Regions from separate parts of the Citrobacter meridianamericanus genome, predicted to be linked through region 1. Evidence: riboswitches for the same ligand, from Rfam matches in the RefSeq annotation. Region 1 holds a riboswitch; the other holds the start of a gene.
What was found. A riboswitch is a leader RNA that binds a small molecule or an ion and turns the genes downstream of it on or off. The one in region 1 is predicted to bind cobalamin.

Region 1 (3,352 bases):
GTATTGTAGCGTCAGATTATGTTCTACGGGGCCTGTCGTAAAGTTTCCGGTCCATTCCAGCCCTTTAATCGTGGCTGATTTAACGTTGACGTACTGATTATTCTTGTAGTCGATCAGGTTTTGAATTTCATAGTGGTATGCGGAAAGACGCCAATTAAGCGGCCCTGTCAATCCATCAATACCTGCTTCCCACTGTTTAGATTCTTCCGGTTTCAGATTCGGGTTGGCAGCGATACCCGGTCCATAGGATGAGGCAAAGCGCGTCGCCCCGTATTGCTGACCCAGCGAGGGCGCCAGGAAACCAGTACCGTAAGAGAGCGTTGCACGATAGCCATCAACAAACTCCCAGCCAGCTGCGGTCTGCCAGGTACCATGCCAGCCGAATTGTTCGTCATGATCTTCACGGCCCGAGGCTTCCAGCGTGACGCTCTCAATTTGTTGCTGCCCGGTCAGATAAAGTCCCGTTGTATCACGTTTATAAGCATCTGATTTCGTCGTACTGCTGGATGTCAGCTTCTCTTGTTTCCAGTCGACACCGCCGCTAATTGCCCCATGCCCAACCGCAACGTTATTTCCCCACTGAATATAGCGTTGTTCCATATTATCCAGCGTAGCGTCTCCCGCATAACTGCCGAGTTCGTTGCTATAGTTGTAATCTTTGAGATGCTGGTAGTTAGCAATAAGTTGGGAGGAGTAGATACCAGAGCTGTAACGAAGACCTGAATCCCAGGACTGCGTGTAATTCTGGGCTTCGTCATTCCCTCCAGGATTACCCCACGAACCCTGGTCATAATCACTATTAGCGGTATATCCATAACCACGGAAGAAGCCGGAGACGTTATCGCTAAACTTGTGTTGAACGCCGCCCCAGAACAGCTTATTGCGATAACCATCGCGGTCGCTGTCACCGCTGTAGGGTGAGTCGGGTTGAATGTTAAAACCTTTCGTCGTCTGGTAAGCACCAGCCGCCGTCACCATCGTGTCACCAAACCGCTTATTAACCGAGCCGTCATAGGTTTGATAACCATCAGTCCCCATACCCGCGTTGATCTGCGATTTCTCTTCATCACTCATCGTAATGATGTTAACCACACCACCGATCGCACCAGAGCCGTACACTGCTGAACGGGGTCCGCGAATGTATTCAACACGCTGCACCAACGATACCGGAATCTGGCCAATGTCGATCGCATTGCCGATGCCGGCACGTGCCATCGGCACACCATCAATCAATACCAGAACGTGACGAGATTCAGTGCCGCGAACATACAGAGAGGAACTTTTACCCATACCGCCGCTCTGGGAGATATCTACGCCTGGCAATCGACGCATGACATCGTTCAGATCTTTTGACTGCCAGCGTTGAATATCTTCACGCGTGACCACATCGGTGGGGGCAAGAACAGTATTAACAGGCTGCTGAAAACGGTTGGCAGTGACGACGAGAGTATCCGGGCGAGTGTCCTGTGCCCAACCAGAAAATGCCGTGACGGACAACGCCGTGCACAGCAATGATTTTTTGATCATTGTAAAGCATCCACAATTTAAGAAGGATGCCGCAGGTCCCACCGATAGTACGCGATGATGAAGACCAGATGCGACGTTAGCCGGCAGGTCTTCGGGCTTGGAGGCGACATAAAGAGACGATGACTTCCCGCGGCAAGCCGCAGTGTCTGCACCAGGTGCGCTCATCTCTTACCTTCCTTACCGCTGCGCGTCAGCTCCAGATTTACACTGGATTCCCTTTTAACTCACAGGACCGGAAAACGGATGCTACAGTTTGTTACAACCTGGTGTCCAGACCGCATATCACATTATCGGAAATCATCAATGACTGGACATCTGTTGAGCAATCCCTACAATCCCCGCGTACTTTTATTTTTCAGGACGCATCATGACCCCCGAACACCTTCCGACAGAACAGTACGACGCCCAGTTAGCTGAAAAAGTAGTGCGTCTGCAGAGCTTAATGACGCCATTTTATGCACAGGCTCCGGAAGTGTTTCGCTCACCGGTCAGCCATTACCGTATGCGCGCCGAATTCCGCCTGTGGCATGACGGTGATGACCTGTACCACATCATGTTCGACAGCCAGACCAAAAGCCGTATTCGCGTCGACAGCTTCCCGGCTGCCAGCGAGCTCATCAACACGCTGATGACGGCAATGATCGACGGCGTTCGCAACAACCACGTCCTGCGCCACAAACTGTTTCAGATTGATTACCTCACAACCCTGAGCGATCAGGCGGTGGTATCGATGCTGTACCATAAAAAATTAGATGATGAATGGCGTCAGGAAGCCGAAGCGCTGCGAGATGCGCTGCGGGCGCAAAACCTGAACGTCCATCTGATTGGTCGGGCAACCAAAACCAAAATTGAGCTGGACCAGGACTACATTGACGAACGCTTGCCGGTAGCAGGTAAAGAGATTATCTACCGCCAGGTTGAGAACAGTTTTACCCAGCCGAATGCCACCATGAATATCCAGATGCTGGAATGGGCAATTGATGTCACCAAAGGGTCAAAAGGCGATCTGCTTGAGCTGTACTGCGGCAATGGCAACTTCTCGTTAGCCCTGGCGCAAAACTTCAACCGTGTACTGGCCACCGAAATCGCCAAACCGTCCGTGGCTGCTGCGCAGTACAACATCGCGGCTAACCACATTGATAATGTACAAATTATTCGCATGGCGGCCGAAGAGTTTACTCAGGCGATGAACGGGGTACGCGAGTTCAACCGTTTGCAGGGAATCGATCTGAAGAGTTACCAATGTGAAACCATTTTCGTGGACCCACCGCGCAGCGGTCTGGACAGCGAAACAGAGAAAATGGTGCAGGCGTATCCGCGTATTCTGTATATATCCTGCAATCCGGAGACATTATGTAAGAACCTGGAAACGTTAAGCCAGACGCACAATGTTTCACGTCTGGCTCTGTTTGATCAGTTCCCGTATACGCACCATATGGAGTGCGGCGTGTTACTGACCGCAAAATAAGTGATGACCTGGCCGGGAGCGCTTCGCTTGCCCGGCCGACAAAGATTACTCCACAATTTCCTGTTTACGGTTACGCACTTTAAAACCGATCCAGAACACCAGAATCACCGACAGTACCGCCGGGAAGAAGTTAGAGCCAATATCCGGGTATTCAGCGCGTACCACTGTGCTGTACAACAGAACACCGAGAATAAAACAGGCGGCAGCCAGGCCCGGTAGTCCCACAGGCATGGTGCGGTTCTGATAGCGCTGATGCAGACAATAAACCGTCAGCACCAGCGAAATAATCGGGAATACTGAGAATTGCACAATGGAGCTAAACAGCGCCGCAAATGTGCCATTGATCGATAAGCCAGC
Region 2 (3,352 bases), 2.4 Mb from region 1:
AGCCAGGCAAAACACCACGCGAGGATCGTCATAGCGCACTCCTCGCGGCTGCCAGCCAATGGTTAAGCATCTGCGGGCGTTGAGCAAAATGAACGTGTAGATAGCTGGCGAAGGTATTTCCTGACTGCCAGCCACCAGACCAGGCTTGCAGCGTTTTGCCATCGCGAACTTTGCGACAGTTCATCACTGCTGACGTTTCAGGGGTAAAATCGGAGTAGTGGAATTCATGACCGCGCAGCACTTCGCCTTTGGCAGCTAATAATGTTTGCTGCGCGGCCTGCGCTTCACAGTAACCAAATCGGGTCAAACGTTTACCCATTTTGCTGTGGCCGGGAATAATATCCGCCATCAACCAGGTCTCGCCCTGACTGTCCTCAAGTGAACTACCGAGATACATCAGTCCCCCACACTCCGCGTAAATCGCGACGCCTCGTTGGTGCGCCGCCCGCAACTGTTCAAGCATCGGGACATTTCCGGCCAGCGCTGCAGCATGTAACTCAGGATATCCGCCTCCTAACCAGATCATCTGACAGTCGGGTAAGCAGTTGTCGTGCAAGGGGCTAAAACGGACAATCTTAAGCCCCGTGCGCTCCAGCAGCGTAATATTGTCCGGATAGTAAAAGTTGAATGCTTCGTCATCGGCGATGGCAAGCGTTAGCCCTGCCCCTGCGTCTGCTGCCGGTAGCGCGGGCCATTCGCCAACAGGAAGGGTGTTTAACTGGCTTAATGCCAACAACGCGTCGATATCAAGGGTTTGCTCCAGCGTCGCGGCGAATGCCTGCCACGGTTGCTGGCTGATAACCGACTCGCGCGCGGTAACTAAACCCAGATGACGTTCAGGAAGCGCAATGCCGTCCACACGGGGAACGTAGCCTAAGACGGGTACGGCGCAGTAACGTTCGATCGCCACCTTCAGCAGTTGGTAATGTGTTTCGCTGTTGACCCGATTAACAATGACGCCTGCGATGTTCAGGGTTGGATCAAAATGCTGAAAGCCCATTACTGTTGCGGCGATCGAGGTGGAAACGGCTTTGCCATCAACCAATAAGATAACCGGACAGCCTAACTGTTTGGCCATCGCGGCAGTGCTGCAATAGTTTGGGTCGGTACCATAGCCGTCATACAGTCCCATGACACCTTCGATAACGGCGATATCCGCATGTTGCATCTGCTCGCGAAATAATGCGTTCAGCGTGGGAACGGGAAGCATGAAGCTATCAAGATTGCGGGAAGCGGTACCGCACACCGCGGTATGCCAGCCGGTATCAAGGTAATCAGGACCGACTTTGCAAGGCTGGACGCGTAATCCGCGCTTTTTCAACAAGCTCAACAAGCCCAGCGTCACCGTGGTTTTACCACAGCCGCTTCCGGTACCTGCAAGAACAAATGCGTGAAAATTGGCCGCCATACCCTGATCCTGTTCAGGGTGGTAGGGGTGTAGAGATACCCAGTCTCTCGACTGTATGCATCTGAACCACCCACTTCCCACCGAAGTTGTTGGTAGTCACTGACAGGCAGGTCTTCTGGCTTAGCGTCATCCTCACCCGCCCTTCCCAATCTTGCGATCAGTGGTCAATACGGGGTCGTCAGCATCACAGCAGCGGGGGCTGCGGGGGATTCTCACCCCCTTCCCTGCCACAAACGTGGCAAACCTGTCAGTTCAAGAGCCTGATTAATTAAGCTCTATGTTATGAGGTAAATTCACGACCTCATGACAATAATTCAATTTAATATCTTTCCGGGTTCATTCAGCCAATATTCTGGCCTTAACCCATTGACTTCATAAGTTCGTATTCTGAATGAAAATGTCGTTAAAGAATAAAGAAAGTCCTTCACACAGACACTGTATCTCATCACAAAAATAAAAACTGGTGCAGTTTATCCCTCTAATACTATTATTTTGTTGCGCTATGACAATTTATTGGCAGCTGTCATTATTTTTCATTTTATAATGATTGGCATAGCACCACATATCAAAAATCGGCAATAGCAAAATATTGCTATTTACGCAGACTCTCCGCGTGAAATGACATTTATTTGCTGGCGAAATGCCTGCGGCGTAACCTGATACGTTTGACGGAACACCTTGCAAAAATAGCTGGTTTGCGAAAAGCCTAAATTACGCGCAATGCTGGCTATACTCCAGTCACTGTGGCAAAGCAACTCTTTGGCACTTGCCATTCTCTGTTGGTTTACCCATGCGTTAAAACCGATACCCTGATATTTTTTGAACAATTTACTGAAATAGTAAGGGCTAAGGAAAACATGTGAGGCGACATCTTCCAGACGCAATTCGTCTGATAAATGCGCATCAATATAGCGCAGGGCTTTTTTCATCTTACTGTCATGCGGATTGGTACTGCGGTTAGTGCGTACCGGCTCTGACTGCTGTGGATTGTCTTTGATAACGACAAAATTAAGTTGTTTCTTAAGACAGTTTTCTACAATGAGTTTCAGCAGATCTGCTGAGGCGATGACTCGTGAATAGTCCATTTCCGGTACATTTCGAAATTCATTGACCAGTTCGGGATCAGCTTGCCAGCGGTCATCGACGTTGAGAATATCAACCAGACCAACGTCGTTACTTAAGCGTACCTGACCACAGAGCACAAACCCAACCAGGTGGCCCGCGATGACCAGAGGAATGGAAAAATCAGTAAGTCCGGCATGACAACGATAGATGCAGGGTTGATCGGATTTAGACGCTTCCAGCCCTCCGCAGCGGTCGCTCATACGACAACGGGTGCTGTGCTGAGGATGCTGGCGCATCAACTGGCAAAAAGGAGTGAAATTAAAGAGCTCAGAAATTTCATCACCGTGAATATTGACAACCACAACGGCCAGACTGGTGGCCTGTGCAAAATCCTGTGCGATTTTATTAATGAGTTCTGAGTTCAGGGCACTCGCAGAAATCATGATAAAACCTCTCAGTTAATTTATTGTTATAAAGAAACATATTATTCACACTCATTTTCATCCTGCCATTCTGAGCAATGATGAAAGTCATCAGCGAACATAACAAAAGTCTCCCATTGTTGGGAGACTTTTTCAGCGGTTCAGGAAACCGGATCACGAAAACAGTTTTTACCTTTCAAAAATAAGCTTTTTCCGTGAAGCTAGCTCTCATTTTCCTCCAGCTTACACGCATTACACGGTAAATTTTTGCCAATAAAATAACGATAAATTGCAGCACCCGCGCAGGCGCCGATGATGGGAGCCACAATCGGAACAATGAAGTATGGGATATCACGTCCGCCGGTCATCGCGACATCTCCCCATCCGGCCATCCAGGCAAACAATTTAGGACCAAAATCACGCGCCGGATTCATTGCAAATCCGGTAAGCGGGCCGG

Region 2: it holds a riboswitch for cobalamin, as region 1 does, so the genes downstream of both, NMD08_RS10040 (cobyrinate a,c-diamide synthase) here and btuB (TonB-dependent vitamin B12 receptor BtuB) in region 1, are expected to answer to the same signal.

Annotation. Positions count from the first base shown of each region.
Region 1 is NZ_CP101036.1:5,018,794-5,022,145, forward strand. Features, by position in the region: gene btuB (TonB-dependent vitamin B12 receptor BtuB) at 1-1,527, opposite strand, end outside; cobalamin riboswitch at 1,592-1,779, opposite strand; gene trmA (tRNA (uridine(54)-C5)-methyltransferase TrmA) at 1,895-2,995, shown strand; gene NMD08_RS24400 (YijD family membrane protein) at 3,041-3,352, opposite strand, start outside.
Region 2 is NZ_CP101036.1:2,123,898-2,127,249, reverse strand. Features, by position in the region: gene cbiB (adenosylcobinamide-phosphate synthase CbiB) at 1-32, opposite strand, end outside; gene NMD08_RS10040 (cobyrinate a,c-diamide synthase) at 29-1,408, opposite strand; cobalamin riboswitch at 1,496-1,671, opposite strand; gene pocR (regulatory protein PocR) at 2,005-2,916, opposite strand; gene pduF (propanediol diffusion facilitator PduF) at 3,117-3,352, opposite strand, start outside.